4 regions of the Methylorubrum pseudosasae genome follow, and region 4 is predicted to be linked to each of the others. Evidence: riboswitches for the same ligand, from Rfam matches in the RefSeq annotation. Region 4 holds a riboswitch; each other region holds the start of a gene.
What was found. A riboswitch is a leader RNA that binds a small molecule or an ion and turns the genes downstream of it on or off. The one in region 4 is predicted to bind cobalamin.

Region 1 (2,192 bases), 2.9 Mb from region 4:
AGCGGATGGTGTCGGGCACACGCCCGTTCACCAGCGGCGTGCCCCAGTAGCGGGTGGGTTCCTGGTAGCCGAAATCGTGGCTGAGCGTGAAGGCGAGTTCCGGATTCGCTTGGAGCGTCAGCGCGCCCGAGACCGCGAGATTGCGGAATTCGCCCTCCGGCGTGATCCAGCCACCGGCACGGTTGCCGCTGACATTGAGACGATAGGCCAGGGATTCGCCGATGGGCCCGGTCGAATCGACCGCCGCGCGGGCGATGCCGTCCTCGCCGAGCCCGAAGCGGGCGACGTTGAGCGGCGTGAACAGCGGCTTCTTCGAGACGACGTTGACGATACCGCCGATGGCTCCGTCCCCGTAGAGAACGGAGGCCGGCCCGCGCAGCACCTCGATCCGCTCCACGTTCCACGTATCGAACGGGAAGGTGACGGTGTTGGCGCCGACATAGAGCCGGGTTCCGTCGAACAAAGTCTGGATCGAGTTCTGCCCGGCAAAGCCGCGAGCGGTGAAGAAACCGAGTCCGTTGCCCGGCGAGCCGAAGGTCGTGATGCCGGTGCCGTTCTGCGACACGGCCTCTAACACGCTGGTCTGGCCGCGCAGGCGGATGGTCTCGCCCGAGATGATGTCGAGACTTGCGGGCGTTTCCAGCGGCGTGAGACCGAGCCGGCTCGCCGAGCGCGACGGCGTGCGCAGGTTGAGGCCGACCGGTGAGGACTGCGTCAGACTCGGCGTCCGCAGGGCTGCGGCGGCGTCCGTGCCGACGGCGTCGGCCGGCACATTGGCGGGCAGGCCGATCCGGGCACCGCCTTGCACCGCGATCTCATCGAGTTGTGTCAGGAGTGCTCGGGCCCGAACCGGACCGGACGTCGTGAGGGGCAGGGCGGCGACGGCGGACAGGAGGGACCGGCCGCAGAAGCGGCGGTGAAAGGGGAACATGATGGAAACGATGCCTCGGCAGCGACGGTGGCACGTCACCGCGACCGAGGCCGATCCACTGCCGGCCATGGGCCTTCAGCGTCTCGACACCTGCTGGGACACCCCGCCCGGCATGGCTCGCGTGTGACCACGGCTGACGGCAGGTCTCCTGGCTCGCGGGTCGTCGCCCTCCATCGTCTTCCCAGGCGAGGCATGCCCAGTGACGTGGTGATGAAGGACTCTCCGCTCACAGTTGCGGGGGCAGCCGCGGGATCGAGCTCGAAAGCCCTCCACCGCGTTCCCTTTTGATCCCTTGCGGGAACCGTCAACGGTCAAGCTACGGTCAAGGCGGCGCTCTGGTCAATGCGCGCGGCGCTGTTGGGGATGCCAGCGTGAGGGGCGATCCACAAACACGGACCCTGCCGCGAGCAAAGCCGCACGGCAGCCAAAAAGAAAAAAGGCCGCCCCGAAGGACGGCCCGAAGTCTAGGGAGGAAACGCCCAAGAAGGGCTGCAGGACCGCGACGCCATCGCGATCCGGCATGGCCATGATTTCTCAGGTTGCAGTGCACAAAGCAATCGCCGGCGCGTCGGATCGGGCATGCATTCATTGCATATGTTCGGTTCCGAACTCATCCGCTCCGGCGGAGCCATTCGGCCCCCCGGGGGTTTCGGTCGTCCGAATGCTGCCTCATGGATGCCAGACATGCCCCGTTGGATGTTCGCTTTTCCCGTCGTGCTGATGATCCTTGCAGGGCTCGTCGTTTTCGCCTTCACGCGGACCGGCCCGACCGACAACCAGAACACCCACGCTCCGCAGACCGGCCAGACCCGCTGACGCCGCCGAATCCCAGAGCGCACCGGCCCCTGAGCCATTCCGGCCCACAAATTGCGAAGTTTGCACGGTCGGAATCGTTCGGTGGGGTCCTCCATGCGGATCGGATGCGTTTTCTTCTTAAGCGCCCTCCTGCTTCCATCCGGGGCTCACGCAGTCGATGCGCATGCGGACGCGGCGGCCTTCGCGGCGGCGGCCCGTCACCATGTCGGTGAGCGCGTCACGCTCGATCATTGCCACCTCGTCTACGCGACCGACGACGAGATCACCTGCATCGGCCTGTTGCCGGAGGATGCGGCAGGCAATGTCCGCTTGGCCGGCAGGCTTCTGATCCGGGTCGCGGCCGCGGAGATGCAGGGCCGCACCCGTGCCCTCGCGCTCTGTGCCGGTGGCGCTCTCGACGAAGCCTGCGAGGTGAGCGTGGCGGGAGAGGTGTTCGACGCCTCCC
Region 2 (2,192 bases), 900 kb from region 4:
ACGAAGCCGCCGGACGCGGTGTCGAGCACGGGGGTGGGCTCGAGCATCCAAGCCAGCGCGCCGGGCGCGGCCTGCACGGTCTCCGTCCCTTCGGCCTCGCCCGAAACCTGCGCGGTTTCCACGGGGGCGGGCGCGGCGCGATCCTGCGGTTGCAGTATCCCGGCGACCGCGAGACCCCCGAGGGCGGTCAGCGCGAGCGCCGCGACAGGCGGGCGGCGCCGACGGCGGATGACGGGCCGGGCGGAGCGACTCTGGACGAGCTCGGCGATGTCCATTGCGGGCGGTACTCGACAACGCGGATCCCACACGGCCTCCCGCCGTCATCTCCGGCTATCTGTGCCAGAATGACAAAACGAGATGGCTTCGCCGATTAGGGAAGGATCAACCTTAAGCCTTCGTCATTCAACGGGATCTTGGTTAATCTTGCCTAAAGCTCGGTCACGTCCTTCGAAAAACGTTCGATGCGGATTCTCAGCGGCTCCGCCGCGCCACGAGGCGGCGGCCTCTACCAACCGCTGCGGCGCAGTGCGCGCTCGATGACGGGGTCGACCGGACGATCGCCATCGTCTCGTGTGCCCGCCTTCAGGCCGACGCGGGAAACGCAGCCGCCATGGGGCTTCTCGCCGAACCTTTGTGCTCTACGGGCCACAGGTTGTGTGATGTTGTTACATTTCATTGGTTGGTCTGTTGACCCTGCGCCGCATCGCAGCGAAGTTGCTGCGGCCAAGGTTCCCCCGGACGCATGTCCGAGGGCTAAGAGGGAATTCGGTAAGCCCGTCCGGGCGAGGCCGAAGCTGCCCCCGCAACTGTGAGCGGCGAGCCACCGTCGTCGAAGGTCACTGGTGCCCTGCACCGGGAAGGCCGAGACGGGGGCGCTGACCCGTGAGCCAGGAGACCTGCCTTGGCGCGACGATGTCCCCCGGGCGGGGTGCTCCGGCGGCGTGCCTGATCGGCGAGAGCGTTCCCCTGCGCTCCCGGCGGGGCACCCGCTTGGGCCCGCACCCGAACAGCCAGAGCGCGCCTTGTGACAGTTCGGACGATCCTGAACGCCATCGACGTCCCGGCCCGGCGCCCGCCTTGGATGCTCGCCGCGCTGCTCTGCGCCGGCCTGCACGGCCCGGAGGCGCGGGCGCAGGAATCGGTCACCCTGGAGGAACTGGCGGTCGAGGGCGAAGGCCGCGGCGTTGGCAATGGCGCAGCGGACGGCCGGACCAGCGCCGCCGGCACGATCGGCCTGATCGGGCCGACGCCGGGCTACCGCGCCGACCGCGCGGTGAGCAGCACGAAGACCGACACGCCCCAGCGCGACGTGCCCCAGATCGTCACGGTCGCCCCGCGCGAGGTCATCACGGATCTCGCCGCCACCCGCGTCGATCGCGTCTTCAACTACACGCCGGGCGTAGCGCAGCAGAACAATTTCGGCGGCCTCTCGGTGTTCAGCTACGCCATCCGCGGCGTCACCACCTCCGAGATCTACAAGAACGGCTTTCCGCTCAACCGCGGCACGCCGCCCCCGCCCGACGCCCAGAACGTCGAGCGCGTCGAGGTGCTCAAAGGCCCCGGCGGCGGGCTGTTCGGGCGCAGCGATCCGGGCGGACTCGTCAACATCATCACCAAGCAGCCGACCGTCGAGCGCTTCGTCGAGATGGGCGGGTTATGGGACTCGTTCGGGCAGTTCCGCGGCACGGTCGATTCCGGCGGCGCGCTCAACGAGGAGGGCACGCTCGCCTACCGCTTCAACCTCGCCGCCGGCCGCCAGGGCAGCTTTCGCGATTTCGTCGACAGCGACCGGCTGCTCGTGGCGCCCGTCCTGAGCTGGCAGATCACGCCGGACACGCGCATCACCGTCGAGACCGAGTTCCTGCGCAACCGCATTGTGTTCGACCGCGGCGTCATCGCCCTCAACGGGCGGCTCGGGCTCTTGCCGATCTCGCGCTTCCTCGGCGAGCCGGGCCAGAGCACCTATCAGACCAACAACACGATGCAGGTCCGCGTCGATCACCGCTTCAACGCCGATTGGCAGATGCGGCTCGCCACCCACTTCAACACCGGCACGCTGGAGGGCGAATCCGCCGAGATTCGCGCCATCGCCGCCGACAACCGCACCGTCTCGCGCGATCGCAACATCCGCGACTACCGCTGGGACGTGGCGATTGGCCAGGCGGAGGTGGTCGGGCGCTTCGACACCGCCG
Region 3 (2,192 bases), 4.1 Mb from region 4:
AGCGCGTCAAAGTCAGTCTATTGACAATATGCTGTCAAATCGGCAGCATATTGTCATGAAACGTTCAGATCATGAGGCCGCGGACGCCGCGACGGCTCTGGTGCTGGAGATCTTCCGGTCGAGCGGCGCGCTGCTGGCCGCCGGCGATCGGCTGGTGGGGGATTTCGGCCTCACCAGCGCCCGCTGGCAGGTTCTGGGCGCCGTCGCACTCGCGGCGCAGCCGCTGCCGGTCGCCCGCATCGCCCGCGACATGGGCATGACGCGCCAGGGCGTGCAGCGGACGGTCAATGAGCTGGCGAAAGCCGGCCTCGTGAGCTTCGCGGACAATCCCCACCACCTGCGCGCCCGCCTCGTTCTCCTCACGCCCGCGGGCCGGGATGCCTACGCGGCGGCGGCGGCGCGGCAGGCGCCCTGGGCGGCCGCACTCGCCCGCGATCTCGACCCTGCGGCGCTCAATGCGGCCCGCGCCCTCGTGCGGACCATCGGCGAGCGGGCCGGCGAACGCCGGAGCGGCGAACAACCGGGAGACCACGATGCTGATCGGTGAACTCGCCCTCGTCGCGGCGGCGGCCTTTGCCGGCGCCGCGCTCTATGTCGGCTTCGTGGAGCATCCGGCCCGGCTGGTCCTCGACCCGGCCTCCCAATTGCAGCAATGGCGCCCGAGCTATCGCCGCGCGACCCGGATGCAGGGCGGCTTGGCGCTGGCCGCCACCGCCCTCGGCCTGCTCGCCTGGGCGCGTACCGGCGATCCGCGATGGGGGCTCGGGGCGGCGCTCGCGCTCGCCAACTGGCCCTATACGATGCTGGCGATCATGCCGACCAACCGTGCCCTGCTCGCCGCATCGAGTGCCGATCCGGTCGTGGCGCCGCTGATGCAACGCTGGATCCGCCTGCACGCAGTCCGCAGCGGGCTCGGTCTGGCGGCGGTGGCGGCCTTCCTCTGGGCGCTGCGGTGATCGCGGCCGGTGCGGGACACGTTGTGCGTCCGTCCGCATCAGGCTATGACCGCTCCGTGACGGTGCCCCGGCAACGGGGTGAAAAGGGAATGCGGTGAGAGGTTTTCCAGAAGCCTCAATTCCGCGGCTGCCCCCGCAACTGTAAGCGGCGAGTTCCTGCCACGAGCCACCGGGTGATCCGGGAAGGCGGCAGGCACGATACCAGCCGCGAGCCAGGAGACCTGCCGTCCAGCGAAGTTTTGTTCTCGAACGCCGCCGGTGGGGCGGCCGGAGCTCGTGACCCGATGACGACTGCGACCCTTCAGACCCAGGCCGCCACCACCCGTTCGGCCGAGGGCGCCCGCGCGCTCCTCGTCGCCGCCTTCCTCGGCCTCGGTCTCGTCTTCGTGGCGGGCTTCGCCCCGGCCTCGGTGCTGCACAACGCGGCGCACGATTTCCGCCACGCGCAGAACTTCCCCTGCCACTGATCCGCGCATTCAGCGGCTTCAAAGCAGTTCCATGATCATCCGGTTGCTGTCGGCGGCGCTCGTCGCCGGCTTCCTCGCGTCCGTCGTCGCGACGGGCCTGCAGCTCACGCTGACCTCCCCGCTGATCCTTCAGGCGGAGACCTTTGAAGGCGAGGGCGCGCATGCCGCCCTACCGCCCTCCCGCGATGAGACCTCTTTCGCCGCCCTGATCGTCCCGGCCCACGCGCATGCGCATGGCGAGGGCGGACACGACCACGGCACGGCCGACGCGTGGCAGCCTGCGCCGGGCCTTCAGCGGATGGCCTTCACCGGTCTCGCCACGCTGGTCGGCGGCGTCGGCTACGCGCTGCTGCTCGCGGCGGTGATGCTGGCCCTGCGCCGTGAGCCGACCCCGCAGGGCGGACTCGTCGTCGGCATCGCCGGCTTCCTCGCGGTGGTCCTCGCCCCCGCCATCGGCCTGCCGCCGGAACTGCCCGGCATGGGGGCGGCGCCGCTCGTGCTGCGCCAGTCGTGGTGGCTGATGACGGTGGTGGCGACCGGGCTCGGACTCTACCTGATCGCCGTGCGGCGGGTGCCGCTGACGATCCTCGGTGGCCTCGTCCTCATCGTCGCGCCGCATCTCGCGGGCGCGCCGCAATCGATCGACACCGTCTCCTCGCAGGTGCCGCCGGCCACGGCCGCGCAGTTCGCCGCACGCGCGCTCGCTATCGGCTTCGTGTTCTGGGCGGTGATCGGGCTCGCCTATGGCTGGGCCTGGGGCCTGTTCGGC
Region 4 (2,192 bases):
CCCTCGCCCGAGTGCTGCGTGACGATGAGGCCCGGCACCTCCTCCAGCACCTCGCCGGGGCGGGTGACCGGGCGGCTGTTGAGCTGCGCGCCCGAGATAATGCCGCCGCTCGCAGCGTCGACCGGGCGAAGCGCGCCGCCGATACCCGACACCCCACCGACGTAGCCGGCGCTGGCCGAGGCCGGACCGGCAGCAGCAGCGGTCGGCACGGCCACGGCGCTCACAGAGATCTCCGACAGGGTGACCTCGTCAGCGCGAGCGGCCTGCGCGCCCGCACAGGTCGGGGCGATACAGAGGGCGGCGGCCAGGGCGCCCGCCATGAGGCAGCGCGAGACTGGCGGAGGCTGAAGGTCGGACATCGGGGCCTCGGGGCAACGGCAGTGGCACGTCACCGCGAACGAGGCCGATGAGGGTACGGAGCAAACCGCGCGCCATCACCAACACCTGCCGACACACCCCGTCCGGCACGCTCCGCGTGTGACCACGATGGACGGCAGGTCTCCTGGCTCGCGGGTCGCTGCCCTCTCACCGTCTTCCCGGGCGAGGCTGCCCAGTGACATGGTGGCGGAAGGCTCGCCGCTTACAGTTGCGGGGGCAGCCGCGGCATCGAGCTTGCGCCCTCACCGCGTTCCCTTTTGATCCCCAAGGGGAACCGTCGCGGACATACTACCGAGCTTCCGGCTCAGGTCCGTCGCGGCCGGGCAACACCTGTCAACAACCTGCTCTCGACAGATGGACGACGATGTTCCGACTTGTGGACAGGACAATGCGGTCGAAGGAGCCACCTGTTACTGAGCAGGAACGGACAGCCCTGTGCCGGACGCGCCAGCTATCGAAGCCGCGTTCGATCGGTTGACTCCCGTACCTGCAGGACCGATGAGGGCTACCGTCAAGGTTCTCACGGTCCCGTGACCGTGAGCTAAGAGGGAATTCGGTGAAGCCCGCGAGGGCGAAACCGAAGCTGCCCCCGCAACTGTGAGCGGCGAGCCGCTGCCGAGAATGATCACTGGTGCCCCGCACCGGGAAGGTCAGGCAGAGGTGACGACCCGCGAGCCAGGAGACCTGCCTTGGCGATGGTTTTCGTTTCTCGGGCGGGGTGTCCGAAGGGAACGCATGGCCGTGGCAGGCGCTGACCGCCTGCTCTCGCGCAAGCGTGCCTGGAATTGCCCTTGTCCGGTCAAGGGCTTCTTCGATGCCGCACCGGTCAGGTCTCACGCTCTCGGAATCATTTCGAGCCGCTCGCAAGCCGGGTGATAAGGCCGGTCGTGCCGCCGCATCCGGCCCGAGCCGGGAACAGGCGCGGTCGTGCACGGTCGCCCTGGCCACTTTTCTTGCCGTAGGCCTCGATCCGGTCATCGCCTCCGCGCAGTTGGCCGCCGACGCGACCCAGGAGGTTCGGCTGGACGAGCTAACGGTCCAGGGGACCGCCGGCCCCCGTCTCGTCGCGGACGGCTATCTGGCGAAGCAGAGCGTCAGCGCGACCCGCACCGATACCCCCCTGCGGGAGGTTCCCCAGACCGTCGTCGTCGTCCCGAACCAAGTGCTCGAAGACGCCGCCGCGACCCGGATCGATACCGCCCTCGATCTCGCAGGCGTCGGCCGGGCAAACCCCTTCGCTGGCCTTGGCCTGACCGAGTTCACGATCCGCGGCTTCGCCACGGGCGAGTATTACCGCAACGGGTTCCCAATCAACCGCGGCTACCCGAACTCGCCCGACATCGCCTCGATCGAGCGGGTCGAGGTTCTGAAAGGCCCCTCGGCCTTCCTCTACGGCCGGGGCGATCCGGGCGGCACCTTCAACATCGTCTCGAAGCAGCCGTTGGCCGAGCGCACCTTCGCCGTTGGCACGCAGTACGGCAGCTTCAACACGAAGCGCAGCACCTTCGACGCGACGGGCGCCGTCAGCGAGGACGGGACGGTCCTGGCCCGTATCATCGGCGCGGTCGAGGACAACGGCAGCTTCCGCGATTTCGTGAGCAGCGACCGCTACTACGTCGCGCCTGCCATCGCCTGGCGCCCCACCGCGGACACCACGATCACGCTCGAAGGCGAGCTGATCAGCGCTGGGCAGATCTTCGACCGAGGTATCGTGCCATTCCGCGGCAACGTCCTGGCGGTGCCGCGCTCCCGCTACATCGGCGAGCCCGGCCTCGCGCCGTTCCGCAACGACAACGCCCTCGGCCAGCTGCGCA

Region 1: linked by a shared signal. The riboswitch ahead of M2437_RS20230 (TonB-dependent receptor) and the one ahead of M2437_RS06465 (TonB-dependent siderophore receptor) in region 4 are both predicted to bind cobalamin.
Region 2: linked by a shared signal. The riboswitch ahead of M2437_RS02260 (TonB-dependent siderophore receptor) and the one ahead of M2437_RS06465 (TonB-dependent siderophore receptor) in region 4 are both predicted to bind cobalamin.
Region 3: linked by a shared signal. The riboswitch ahead of M2437_RS25810 (CbtB domain-containing protein) and the one ahead of M2437_RS06465 (TonB-dependent siderophore receptor) in region 4 are both predicted to bind cobalamin.

What each region holds. Positions count from the first base shown of each region.
Region 1 covers NZ_JAQGDU010000002.1:4,077,914-4,080,105, reverse strand. The annotation lists gene M2437_RS20230 (TonB-dependent receptor) at 1-931, opposite strand, end outside; gene M2437_RS20225 (hypothetical protein) at 933-1,058, shown strand; cobalamin riboswitch at 1,053-1,252, opposite strand; gene M2437_RS20220 (hypothetical protein) at 1,841-2,192, shown strand, end outside.
Region 2 covers NZ_JAQGDU010000002.1:297,787-299,978, forward strand. The annotation lists partial or broken gene M2437_RS02255 (DUF2778 domain-containing protein) at 1-275, opposite strand, end outside; cobalamin riboswitch at 710-918, shown strand; gene M2437_RS02260 (TonB-dependent siderophore receptor) at 1,082-2,192, shown strand, end outside.
Region 3 covers NZ_JAQGDU010000002.1:5,270,775-5,272,966, forward strand. The annotation lists gene M2437_RS25800 (MarR family winged helix-turn-helix transcriptional regulator) at 56-547, shown strand; gene M2437_RS25805 (anthrone oxygenase family protein) at 534-956, shown strand; cobalamin riboswitch at 1,001-1,199, shown strand; gene M2437_RS25810 (CbtB domain-containing protein) at 1,241-1,423, shown strand; gene M2437_RS25815 (CbtA family protein) at 1,455-2,192, shown strand, end outside.
Region 4 covers NZ_JAQGDU010000002.1:1,193,364-1,195,555, forward strand. The annotation lists gene M2437_RS06460 (TonB-dependent receptor) at 1-359, opposite strand, end outside; cobalamin riboswitch at 476-672, opposite strand; cobalamin riboswitch at 876-1,084, shown strand; gene M2437_RS06465 (TonB-dependent siderophore receptor) at 1,193-2,192, shown strand, end outside.